4 regions of the Bacillus sp. LLTC93 genome follow, and region 1 is predicted to be linked to each of the others. Evidence: riboswitches for the same ligand, from Rfam matches in the RefSeq annotation. Region 1 holds a riboswitch; each other region holds the start of a gene.

Region 1 (3,207 bases):
CCTTGATCGATAAATTACCGCTTGTTCCGAAAAACCAGTCTCTTTGTGCCAATTCACGTTTGACGTCTGCTAACTCCTGCCAGCGTTTACTCTTTGCGTCTGCCATTCCTTCACTTCCTTTATTTGAACAAATTGCGCTTTTAGATCGATAAATGTTTCATATTCTTTATGTAAGAGCCCGAGCTCTTTACACTCATTCAACAAATAGTCACGCGCAAACGTGATATCTGCATGTTTTGCTGCCTCAATATCGGTTACTGAATCTCCAATCATGATAATGAAGTCATTTTCATGAGTCAGCTTTCGAATGATCGAGGGCTTGCAGCAGCCACAGCCATTTTGACATTCTGAATCGCAGGCATGCGGCCATTCAATCTGAATATGGTCTTCTTTAAATGACGCATGATTGCAATAAATATCTGCTTGATCTACAATGCCTTCGAGTATGGGATAGACAAAAAAGTCCATACCGCCGCTTAACACATAGAAAGGAATGTCTGCTTTTTTTACATCATCAACAAATTGCTTGAATCCTTCCCGAATCTCTGTATCTTCTAAAATAAACGACTGAATGGCTTCCTTCTGATCACTCGTTAGCAATTGAAACATCTGTCCGACGCCTTCTTGAATTGTGATCTCCTTTGACAGGACACCATCCTTCAGCTTCGTCCATTCACTTGGTGCAAACTGCTTCATGATGCGAATAATATTATCATTTTTCGTAATCGTTCCATCAAAATCACAACATACAATTGGTTTTTTCATTTATTCTGCTACCCTTCCCCAAAGATCAAGTGCTGCTTTTAAGTCTTGGCAAGATGATGCCTTTTCCTCGATGGACTCTTCATTTATCACCGCATCAATGATGGATCGAAATGCTTTCCCTCCACCGATGGCTCCCCGCGGATGTCCGTGAATTCCTCCACCTGCGTTAATGACATGATCGAATCCAAAATCTTTGATCAATACCGGAACCATACCAGGATGAATGCCTGCTGACGGGACAGGGAACGTTTTTTGAACCGTATCCTCTTTTACACAAGCTTCATAGATACCAAGGGCATCTTTTTTCGGAAGTGCGACCGATCCATAAGGAGATGGAAAAAGGCTGAAATCAGCGCCAGCATATCGATTTAATGTACCTAAAAGAAGCGAATGTGAAAATCCATATTCAGGAGATGATGTAAACGCGCCGCTCACTGCTGGATGTGCCATTATAGGCAATTGGATGTCTGGGTCCTCAGCTAAGCTTTGCATGACATCAAGTCCGTAGGCAAAGACGTTGAATAGAAGTGCATCTGCTCCGAGTTCAGCGGCCTTCCTTGCTCGATCTTTAAGTTCAAATGTTCTGCCAGTTAAATTGACAGCATACAGCGTGCGGTGCCCTGTCTCTTCATATGTTTCTTTTAATATCTTTTTTCCTTCTTTGATTCGTTCTTCAAAAGGGGCTAATGGACTTTCAAATAAAATTTCATCGTCTTTGATGAAGTCAACACCGCCTAATGCCTGTAAACGGAGCTGCTCCTTTAAATCCGCCATATCACGGCCGATCACGCCTTTAAAAATACTCATCAATAACGGACGATCAAACACATCTAATCTCTTTCGGATCCCCTCTATTCCAAATACCGGTCCAGGCAGCTTTTTTTTAAACCTTTTCGAAAATTCTATATCGACAAGCTTTACTTTCCCATCTAGTGAGAGCTTTCCAAATATCGTCGTTAAAACGGCTGGTATGTCAGCTGAAAAGTTAGCCTCAGGATAAGCAATTGTTACCTCTGATTGATACAGACCATTTTCGGCTGATGCAAACTTTTCGGTCACTTTCTCTACTCGGCCTTTATGTTTTTTAAGTTGCTCCTTTTTGAGCTGCGGCAAATCCGTCCATGATCCAACTGTTAAACCAAGAGCGATCTGCTCCGCTTTTCGGTCAATTTGTTCATCCTCTCGATGTGTTAATACGTATGTTGCCAGTAATTCACTCACTAGGAATCCCCTTTCGATTGTGTCCTCTATATGTTCAATAAAAAAACCTCTTTAAGTGCTTGGGCAGCGCCTTAAAGAGGTTTCGTCTCATTCATCCGAATCTTATCTCTCAGCGCCTGCTGCAAGAATTAGCACCGTGCTTCATGGAAGTCGGTTGCCGGGCTTCATTGGGCTAGTCCCTCTGCCTACTCTTGATAAGAATATTCAATTTTCTTAAATATTGCCTGAATTATCCCACCATTTTTTTACGTTGTCAATGGCTTTTTTCAAATAGCTGCAAGGCAGCGATGCGTTCTGCGGCTTCTTTTAACCGCTCCTCACTTGTTAAAAGCCCTACTCTGACATAGCCTTCACCGCCAGCACCAAAGCCATTCCCTGGCGCAACGACAACATGTGCTTTCTCTAATAATAAGTCAGAAAAAGTTTCAGATGTATACCCTTCAGGCACCTTTAACCAAGCAAAAAATGATCCCTTCGGTGCAGTTACGTCCCAGCCAATGTCCTTACATGCAGCAATCCATGTATTTCGTCTTTTTTCATAACGATCATTTTGCTCCTGTACGCACGTTTGATCGCTTAAAAGAGCTTCTGCTGCTGCATCTTGAGTCGCTTTAAACAGTGACACAAACAGATGATCCTGATAAAGCTCGATCGCTTCAATGACAGAAGAATTTCCTGCTGCAAAACCAACTCTCCAGCCGGCCATATTATATGTTTTGGACAATGTGTAAATTTCAATACCCGTCTCTTTCGCTCCATCTATTTGCAGGAAGCTGACCGGCTTTTCTCCATCGAATCCAATGCCACCATATGCGAAATCATGGACAACACACAATTTGTGATCTTTCGCAAAAGTCACGGTTTCTTCAAAAAATGCACGACTTGCAGTGGCACCAGTCGGATTGTTTGGGTAATTTAAGTACATCAATTTTGCCTTTTTCTTATCAGCCTCTGACAATAGATGGTAGTCAGGTAAAAAATCATTTTGTTCAAGAAGAGGCATGGTAACCATATGAGCTCCAGCAAGCACGGCGCCAGACCAGTAATCAGGATAACCTGGGTCTGGGACAAGCAGCGTATCACCCGGATTCAAAAGGCATTGAGGCAGTTCAACAAGTCCCGCTTTCCCGCCAAATAAAATCGCGATCTCCGTCATTGGATCAAGCGTAACCCCATATTCTCTTTCATAAAAGGCGGCGGCGGCCTTTTTTAGTTTCGCCG
Region 2 (3,207 bases), on a different contig from region 1:
AGAAGAGAAGTGAAAGGAGCAAACAACGAGATGAAACGAATGATACCAGGTATCTTACTGATTCTATTCATGACTGTGATCAGCTTTGGCTGTCAAGCGATGACAGAGGAGGCTGGCGCCAAGCAAGGCACAACTTATTACGTGGCAACAAACGGAAACGACAAAAACCCTGGAACGAAGCAAAAACCTTTCCGCACACTGAAGAAAGCGGCAAGTATGGCTAAAGCTGGGGCAACGATTAACATGAGAGGTGGTACTTACAAAGAGAAATTGATTGTCCGCCATTCAGGAACAAAGAAAGCACCAGTTGTCTTTCAAGCTTATGGAAAAGAAAAGCCTGTCATTAGCGGAGCATCCCTTAAAGGAAATCAAGCAGACGGCGGTCTTGTCAAAATTGATCAAAAAAGCTATATCACCCTTAAAGGTCTGACAGTCGGACATATCAAAACGAAGAAAGAAGATGTCACACCAGTCGGTATTTTCGTCACAGGCAGCGGCAAAGGAGTCAAACTGCTCAACAACCGTGTGCACGACATTCAAACAACACATAAAAATGGGAATGCGCATGGCATTGCGGTCTATGGAACGAAAGCACCAGCAGCGATTGAAGACATCGAAATCAAAGGAAATACCGTGGAGAAATTGAAGCTAGGCTATAGTGAAGCCCTTGTGTTAAACGGGAACGTCAAAAAATTCCGCGTGACACATAACACGGTTAGGCACACTGATAATATTGGCATTGATTTAATTGGTTTTGAGAACGTAGCACCTTCTAAAAAATATGATCAGGTCAGAAATGGTGTCGTATCTAGAAACAAAGTATATGAGATTACGAGTTATGGGAATCCAGCCTACGGCAAGGACATCTCCGCTGGCGGAATTTATGTTGATGGCGGGAAAGACATTGTGATCGATCATAACATCACACATCACAATGACCTTGGGATTGAAGTCACAAGTGAGCATAAAGGGAAAATGGCGGATCGCATTCGCATCGAGCACAATCAAGTGTATTTGAACCGTTATACAGGCATTTCAATTGGCGGCTATGACAAGAAGAGGGGCGGAACAACAAACACGACCATCTCACATAATATTTTGTACAAAAATGATACAGCCGACTTAGAAGGCGGTCAATTGCTCATGCAATATCAATCGGTGAACAATCGGATCACGAATAATATCATGACAGCTAGTGCATCGCATTACTTAGTCGTGAACTTGTATCAAATCAACCAAAAGAATACATTCCAGAAGAACGTCTATGATGACCGCAAAGGCGCGAAAGCATCACGGTGGGTATGGCGCGGAAAATGGATGGAAGGCTACAAAACGTATCGCTCTAAAAGCGGTCAAGATAAAGGATCAGCACACCTCAATCCACAATATGTGAATGAGAAAAAATATGATTTTCGTCTAAAGAAATCATCACCTGCCAAGAAAATCATCGGCAATTAATCAAGTCAATGGTCACGAACGCATCATTTTAGAAATATTCAAAAAAGTCATTGACATTGGTGTGACATCGCATTAAAGTAAAGAAGACATTTCAACTAAAACAAATTTCATAACGGATCTCTTATCAAGAGAGGCAGAGGGACTGGCCCTATGACGCCCAGCAACCGTTTCTATTTTTAGAAATTGGTGCTAATTCCTGCAAAGCTGTGACAGCTTTGACAGATAAGAGAGGAAGACTTCCCGATACATGTTTCATGCAACGGTGATAACGCCTCTCTTTATCAAGAGAGGCTTTTTTGTTTCTATTTTAGAAGCAATCCACTGGTTTACTGGCGTTTTCTTACTTTTTTACCTAGTTTTCCGATGTGAAAAATAAAACAACTCGAGGAGGAACAGCAATGAAACGTAAATATTGGACATCATCTTTTGTATTATTGACGATCCTAACCGTCCTATTAGCAGGTTGTGGAGCAGGATCAAGCTCAGGCTCAAAGGCGAATGCGAACGAAAAAGTTTCCTTTGACAATGTACCGAAGCGCTTTGCAAAGGGACAGGGAGCAAAAATTAAAGTCATCCGCAAAATCGGCGGAGACGATCATACGGCTCAGTTTCTAGCTGGAACAAAGGCAGAAGGTGAAGCGCTAGGCTTTACGGTGGACGTGTACACAGCTAACGGGGATACAGCGAAGTTCCATGATGCGATCTCTCAGGCGCTAGAAGAAAACTATGATGGCTTTATCATCTCTCATGGGGACGATGAGGCGACAGTCGCTGATGTGAAAAAGATCACAGCGAAAGGCATTCCCGTTGTGGCCTTTGATTCGAATCCTAAGCTGAAGGACATCAAAGGAGTCACAGTGACGTCACAAGATGACGAACAATTAGCGAAAAAATCATTAGATGCTCTCGTGTCTGATTTTAAAGGAAAAGCAAATATTGCGTACCTCTGGGTAGATGGGTTCCCACCAATGGTGAGACGAAACAAAGTGTACCAAGAAACGCTCAAACAGCATAAAGGAATCAAGGAACTTGACCGTTTTGGCATTGCTTCCTCTGATACGTCTGTGCAAACACAAAATGCAGTGGCTGCCATGCTAAATAAGTATCCAAAGGGCAAGCTTGACGCTATTTTTGCCACGTGGGACGCATTTGCTATTGGTGCGGCAAGAGCCTTAAAGGAAGCCGGAAGAACAGAAGTGAAGATTTACGGTATTGATGTGTCAAATGCCGACCTTCAGGAAATGACAGCGAAAGACAGCCCATGGAAGTACACAGCAGCGGTTGATCCGAAGCTCATTGGTGCAGTTGACGTGAGGATTCTTGCGAAGAAAATAGCTGGAGAGAAAACACCCTCTTCCTATGACCTTGAGGCCTCCCTCATTTCACAAAAGCAGCTTCATCAAGCCGGCAAGGCTATCAATATGGTTAATCTTGCGGAAGAAGTAAAGGGATTCGGTTCATCTACTGCTTTTGAAGAAGATTGGATGAAGACCTTGAAGAAACATTATGCAAAATAAACAACGTACACTCTCTTCCCATAGAGGGTGTTTCGTTTTTCAAATGACGATCAATAGACAAGGAGGACACCTATGACTTCGCCGCTTGTTTGTATGAAGAATATTTCGATTGAATTCCCAGGGGTTAAAGCGCTGGATCAAGTGAATTTCACATTAAAAAAAGGTACGGTCCATGCGCTGATTGGAGCGAACGGTGCTGGGAAATCAACGTTAATGAAAGTTCTCTCTGGCG
Region 3 (3,207 bases), 200 kb from region 1:
TCAATGTTCATATTTATTAGATGTTAATAGTCGGATTTATGGTTAAATCCCGCCGCCCTGCTCATGAATAGAGCTGCTTTCATTTTTGACTGCCTTCATCAGACTCAGCGCACCAAGTGAGGCAAGCAGTACACTCATCATGATAAAGATAGAGTAATAGTCGCCTTTTAAGAAAAGGCTCACCAGCAGATACGATAGGCTGAGTGATAAAAAGGGTGACACAACCCAAACCTTCAACATCTTTTTCACGATATGTTTATGAAAAATGTTAGGTCCACCCTTTGCCATCCCAAGTCCAATAATGGACGAGGAAGTGATCTGAGTAAGTGGAACTGGCAGCCCAAAAATAGAGCTGACGATGACGAGTCCAGCACCGGTACTCGATAACAAAATCCCTTCACCCGTTTGATAGCGGGTGATTTTCTTTCCGTTTGTTTCTAGCACCCTTCTGCCAAGTAAAAGGGCACCAATTGCGACGAAGATTCCGCCGTAAAGCGTTCCTTGCCCAACAGACAACACACCTGAGGCGACAAGCGGACCGACCGCATTGGCGACATTGTTCATGCCGGCTGAAAATGCCTCTAGAAATCCACTGATAATGAGCAAGACTGACAAGATCGCTGTGCCTTTTTTAGATAACCTGCGTTTAGGGAACATTCTGATGATTTTGACTACAACAAAGGTAAAAACAAAAGCGACAACTGGAATGATGATCCAAAAGGCCACAATGACTAAAATAGATTTCACATATAACACTTTATATGCGACAGCAACACCGACCACTGCCCCTACTGTGACCTCACTTGTTGATAAAGGGATCGCCATCAGATTTGCTATGAAGAGTGATAATGCGGCAGAACCAATGATGATACAAACAATTTCAAGTGTAATCACAGATTCTGGCATAATACCAGAGCTGATCGTTTTGACGACCTCACCGCCGCCAATCACTGAACCTGCTAAAATCCCAACTGCACAAACGCTGAGTGCATAGATGGGCTTTTTAATTGCACCTGACCCATATGCAATGCCCATAGAAGCAGCTGCTCCGCTTGCGCCTATGTTTAAAGCAAAGAATAAACTAAATAAAATTGCGGCGATTTCCATACATTATGCTCCCTTACTCATGTAATCCGCACTCTGTCTTTGCTGTACCTGACCATCTGCCAGAACGCAAATCATCCGCAGTAAATGCTGGCTGTGTACACGGTGCACAGCCGATACTTGGGTATCCTTGGTCATGCAGCGGATTATAAGTAAGATCCTCTCTAGATGCATATCTCCATATGTCCTTCCACGTCCAGTGAATGAGTGGACATACTTTTACTGATTTGAATTTTTCATCCTTATTTAAAAAGTTCGTACCTGCTCGTTTTGGTGACTGCTCTCTTCTTAAGCCAGAAAGCCATACCGGATAGCCAGATAGTGTCTCTTGCAAAGGAATGACCTTGCGCATATGGCAGCAGCTTTGGGGATTTGTTTCCCATAATTTTTCACCATGCTGCTCGTTTTGCTGTTCAACTGTCAATTCAGGTGTTTTCAGAACGATGTCTAATCCGGGGTATCTTTCCTTTACCGCATCAATTGTATCGTACGTTTCCTTGAAATGCAGACCTGTATCTAAAAAAACAATTCTCGCATCCTTTTTTACTTTCGCAATAAGATCAATCAGGACAATGCCCTCAATGCCAAAACTGCATGCATAAACGAGCTGATCACCATAATGACCGTACGCCCATTTCAGCACAGATAGGGCCCCTTTATACAAATCGTCCTCTTGAAATGTAATGGACGGCTCTTGCCAATTTTCGTAAGTTAACATTGTTTCTCCCCTTCCGGAGTACCGTTCATATTGCTACTCTCCGCACTACTTCAATCTAATTTTTTCGTTTTTTTCCACTTGAATCACTTGACCGTCCTGAACAATCAACGTAATCGAACCGAATTTCATATCCCCAATCAGTTCTTGCATGTGCTTCACTAAGTCCTCATCCTGGTTTTGTTTCACTTCCATCTCCTCTTCCTCCTCACCGTTAAAATAAAAAAACTTTCTTTCAGTCCGAAAGAAAGATGAGGAAGCTCACGATTTCCTTATCTTTCAAAATAGAATCATTTTGCAGGAAGTAGCACCTTGCGAATCGCAGGTTGCCGGGTTTCATCGGGCCAGTCCCTCCACCTCTCTGGATAAGAGTTTTAATTTGTATTAAATATTAACACAATTCAAACAAAAGTCAACCCGACTTTATTGATAGGATTAGTTTTTATTTAAATTTGAGTCTATTTTACTATTTTTAACCAAAAGAAAAAGGTCTAAAATGATTTTTATTTTAGACCTTTTTCTTTTTTTCAGCGTGATAGAAAACCTTTGAAGTTCAGGAGGGACGAGCACCGAAGCGCAGACCTGACACAGAATGCGAAGGTTTGTCTACACGCTGAAAGCTGTGCAGCTAAGCACAGCTTTTTAGACCGTTTCTTCCATCCAAGATTCAGAGGAAGGATCTTGTCTCCAGCGTTTTAGTTTATTCATAGCAGAAGGTTCAATTGCTTTTAGTTCCAGTGCTACGTCTGTCAGCGTGTCATAGTCTGTTAGTGTGACATATGGAATGTTTTTCTCTTGAAAAGCTGCAGCTGCTTTTGGCAGGCCGTATGTGAAAATAGCCGCAACTCCGAGTACGTCACAGCCCTCATCTTGAAGGGCAGCGACAACCTCAAGCACACTGCCTCCTGTTGAAATGAGGTCTTCTACGACAACAACCTTTTGACCAGGCGATACGACTCCTTCAATTTGATTGCCTTTTCCGTGTGCTTTTGGCTTACTTCTGACATAACACATCGGCACGTTCAGGCGATCTGCCGCTAATGCCGCATGCGGAATACCTGCTGTCGCAGTACCAGCGACCACTTCAGCTCCCTCAAAATGAGTGAGAATCAGATCTTTTAGACCTTCAGCGATGTCGTGTCTAACTTCCGGGTACGACAAAGTTAGGCGGTTATCACAGTAAATTGGTGATTTGATGCCGCTTGCCCACGTAAACGGTGCGTCTGGTTTTAATGAGACAGCTTTGATTTGTAATAAATGTTTAGCGATTTTCGTTTTCATCCGGCGGTCACTCCCACTCTTTCAAAATTTGATGATAGGCTTCCTTTGGGTTTTCAGCTTTCGTGATGGACCTTCCGACAACAATTTGTGAAACACCTTGCTCTTTT
Region 4 (3,207 bases), on a different contig from region 1:
AAATCAGACAAACAAAAGCTAAAAGAAGTCATTAGTGAACCTGTTACCATCATTTGCACCAATGGCACGATCAGTACATCGAAGCTGGATCAGCTCGTGGACGATTTATTGGGAAAAGACGTTTACATATTAGCAGACAGTGACGATGCTGGCGACAAACTGAGGAAGCAATTTCGAAAAGAATTCCCTGAAGCACTTCATCTGTTTGTCGACAGAACGTACCGTGAAGTGGCCGCTTCACCGTCAGCCCACATTGCATCTATCATATTAGCTGCAAACATTGATGTTCATTCGAAATATTTATGAGGGTGGACGTATATGAAAGAGATTGAAGAACATGAATTCAAAGAGATAGAGGACGATTTATTTCTTTTGTACTTATATACACCGTTTTGCGGAACATGCCAACTGGCAAAGAAAATGCTCACAGTGGTAGATGCCATGCAGCCGGATGTTCCATTTTATGAGAACAATTTAAACTATTCACCAGAATTTGCGAAAGCATTTGAAATCGAAAGTGTACCTTGCTTTCTACTGTTTAAAAAAGGTGAAATTATACAAAAAGGCTATGCCTTTCACTCAGTTCCATATCTTCATGAAATGATTGAAACCGCTAAATAAAGCGGTTTTTTGTCATATTTCAAGCAATTCATTTGAAAATTTGTCGAGCTATTTATAAAGGACAAGCCGATGTTTGTAGAGAAATGTTATGTATAACCAAATGACAGGGAGGTTATACATGTGGAAAAAGTGAAAGCCCATGGAAACGCAGGGCAGCGATTATTGCTAAAGCCGCTACTCTCCTCCTCATCCTTGAAGATTACATTTGAGGCGGAAACAGACTCTTGTACATTGATTGTGGATGAACGTGGTGAAGTGAAGAAACTACCTGCAATTGAGTTATCGGATCTCATTTTTTATGGTGAGAGGAAAGAAATTCTTCAATTATTAGATGGAGACATGTCCTTGCAGCAGCTCATTGGCAGGGGACAAGTCAAGGTCAAAGGCTCATTCCGTGCACTTCTTAGACTAGAGGCTGTGCTTTGGCTGACGAACGGTTTTTTTCGAAAAATGATAACGTAGTCGTTTACTTGGAAATTAGCGATTTACAGCGTTGACATATCTCGGGTAGCATGATATTCTACGTTAGTAAAAACATGAACATCACATAAAACAACATATTTTCTCTTATTAAGAGAGGTGGAGGGACGTGCCCTATGAAACCCGGCAACCGTCAGCATAGCTGAAATTGGTGCCAATTCACTCAAAGCCGCAACGCTTTGAAAGATGAGAGAAAGGCGTATTTGAAATAAAAGGCCTTTCTGCTTGCGTTGCAGTTAGGTCTTTTTTACTGACCTGGCAACAGGCTAGAGTCATGACAGCACGAAGAATAAATGAACGTATGTGATGGCAACCTATAGATTCAGCAAGAAAGCAGGTGAGCAGACTGTGATCCATTTACAGAATGTATCAAAAACGTACCACTCAAAAAGCGGAAATGTTGATGCCGTGAAAGACGTCAACTTGGATATTGGTAAAGGTGAAATATTCGGAATTATCGGGTATAGCGGTGCCGGAAAAAGCTCGCTTATTCGCCTATTAAACGGTCTGGAGCTGCCAACAGAAGGAATTGTTGAAGTGGCAGGCAACCGGATCAATGAAGTATCGAATGCGAAACTTCGGAAAGCAAGACAAGAAATCAGCATGATTTTCCAGCACTTTAACCTACTTTGGTCAAGAACAGTGAGACAAAATATTATGTTCCCGCTTGAGATCGCAGGTGTACCTACATCGAAACGGAGAGAGCGTGCGAATGAACTGATTAAATTAGTCGGTTTAGAAGGAAAAGAAAATGCGTATCCGTCTCAGCTTAGCGGCGGACAAAAGCAGCGTGTGGGGATTGCGAGAGCATTAGCAAATGATCCAAAGGTTCTTCTTTGTGACGAAGCAACATCAGCGCTTGATCCGCAAACAACGGATTCTATCCTTGATCTTTTAGCGGATATCAATAAACGTTTAGGGCTGACAATTGTGCTCATCACACACGAAATGCACGTCATTCGCAAAATTTGTCATCGCGTCGCGGTCATGGAAAATGGACGCATTGTCGAAGAAGGCGAAGTATTACGCGTCTTCAGACAGCCGAAGGAAGAGATGACGAAGCGATTTGTACAGCAGCTTGCTGAACCAGAGGAAGCGAAAGAAACAATCGAGCACGTCTTAGAGCGTGTAAAAGAAGGTCAGGTCGTACGGTTGTCCTTTATTGGCGATTCTGCCGAGCAACCGCTGATCACTGAAATCATTCGATCCTTCAATGTCGATGTAAACATCCTTCAAGGAAAGATTTCTCAAACGCAGGAAGGCGCGTTTGGAACACTCTTTATCCATATAAATGGAGAAGAGACCGAGGTAGAAAAAGCCATCGCCTATATCCAAAGCAAACAGGTTGAAATTGAGGTGATGACACATGTTTGAGAAATGGTTTCCGAACGTTGATCTAGACGTCATCTGGAGTGCAACAGGTGAAACAGTGTATATGACACTCATTTCATTGGCATTTGCTTTTGCAATCGGGATTATCCTAGGACTCCTGCTCTTCCTTACAGGAAAAGGCGGTCTTTGGGAAAATAAACCGATCAATGCTGTCATCGGTGCAGTCGTCAACATTTTCAGATCGATTCCTTTTATCATTTTAATTATTCTTTTATTAGGGTTCACGAAATTCTTAATGCATACAATTCTAGGTCCAAATGCAGCACTCCCTGCCCTTGTCATTGGGTCAGCTCCATTCTATGCACGTCTTGTCGAAATTGCACTGCGTGAAGTAGACAAAGGAGTCATTGAAGCAGCACGATCAATGGGAGCTAAAACGTCTACGATTATTTTCAAAGTATTGCTGCCAGAATCATTGCCAGCCCTCATTTCAGGTATTACCGTAACAGCTATTGCTCTAATTGGCTCTACTGCGATCGCAGGTGCAATTGGAGCAGGCGGACTTGGTGACCTTGCTTATGTGGAAGGATACCAATCTGGTAATACAGATGTCACACTTGTAGCTACTGTGTTTATTCTCATCATCGTCTTTATTATTCAAATAATCGGTGATTTGATTACAAATAAAATTGATAAACGTTAAGGGAGGATTTATTCATGAAGAAATTGATTTTAAGTGCACTATTTCTAGCATTTGCAGGCATCTTAGCTGCA

What was found. Region 1 has a riboswitch for S-adenosylmethionine ahead of mtnW (2,3-diketo-5-methylthiopentyl-1-phosphate enolase). Riboswitches for the same ligand answer to the same signal wherever they lie in the genome.
Region 2: another riboswitch for S-adenosylmethionine. It lies ahead of C6W18_RS09205 (sugar ABC transporter substrate-binding protein); the one in region 1 lies ahead of mtnW (2,3-diketo-5-methylthiopentyl-1-phosphate enolase).
Region 3: another riboswitch for S-adenosylmethionine. It lies ahead of C6W18_RS10295 (DUF2292 domain-containing protein); the one in region 1 lies ahead of mtnW (2,3-diketo-5-methylthiopentyl-1-phosphate enolase).
Region 4: another riboswitch for S-adenosylmethionine. It lies ahead of C6W18_RS06570 (methionine ABC transporter ATP-binding protein); the one in region 1 lies ahead of mtnW (2,3-diketo-5-methylthiopentyl-1-phosphate enolase).

Annotation. Positions count from the first base shown of each region.
Region 1 covers NZ_PVME01000003.1:363,357-366,563, forward strand. Annotated here, with positions in the region: gene C6W18_RS11305 (methylthioribulose 1-phosphate dehydratase) at 1-106, opposite strand, end outside; gene C6W18_RS11310 (2-hydroxy-3-keto-5-methylthiopentenyl-1-phosphate phosphatase) at 70-765, opposite strand; gene mtnW (2,3-diketo-5-methylthiopentyl-1-phosphate enolase) at 766-1,986, opposite strand; SAM riboswitch class I at 2,086-2,187, opposite strand; gene C6W18_RS11320 (pyridoxal phosphate-dependent aminotransferase) at 2,240-3,207, opposite strand, start outside.
Region 2 covers NZ_PVME01000002.1:775,895-779,101, reverse strand. Annotated here, with positions in the region: gene C6W18_RS09210 (DUF1565 domain-containing protein) at 31-1,458, shown strand; SAM riboswitch class I at 1,577-1,687, shown strand; gene C6W18_RS09205 (sugar ABC transporter substrate-binding protein) at 1,857-2,975, shown strand; gene C6W18_RS09200 (sugar ABC transporter ATP-binding protein) at 3,048-3,207, shown strand, end outside.
Region 3 covers NZ_PVME01000003.1:164,416-167,622, forward strand. Annotated here, with positions in the region: gene cysP (sulfate permease) at 43-1,107, opposite strand; gene C6W18_RS10290 (phosphoadenylyl-sulfate reductase) at 1,121-1,822, opposite strand; gene C6W18_RS10295 (DUF2292 domain-containing protein) at 1,868-1,972, opposite strand; SAM riboswitch class I at 2,089-2,191, opposite strand; gene pyrE (orotate phosphoribosyltransferase) at 2,462-3,100, opposite strand; gene pyrF (orotidine-5'-phosphate decarboxylase) at 3,108-3,207, opposite strand, start outside.
Region 4 covers NZ_PVME01000002.1:255,683-258,889, reverse strand. Annotated here, with positions in the region: gene C6W18_RS06585 (ribonuclease M5) at 1-306, shown strand, start outside; gene C6W18_RS06580 (thioredoxin family protein) at 319-621, shown strand; gene C6W18_RS06575 (SCP2 sterol-binding domain-containing protein) at 742-1,083, shown strand; SAM riboswitch class I at 1,186-1,294, shown strand; gene C6W18_RS06570 (methionine ABC transporter ATP-binding protein) at 1,450-2,475, shown strand; gene C6W18_RS06565 (methionine ABC transporter permease) at 2,468-3,136, shown strand; gene metQ (methionine ABC transporter substrate-binding lipoprotein MetQ) at 3,151-3,207, shown strand, end outside.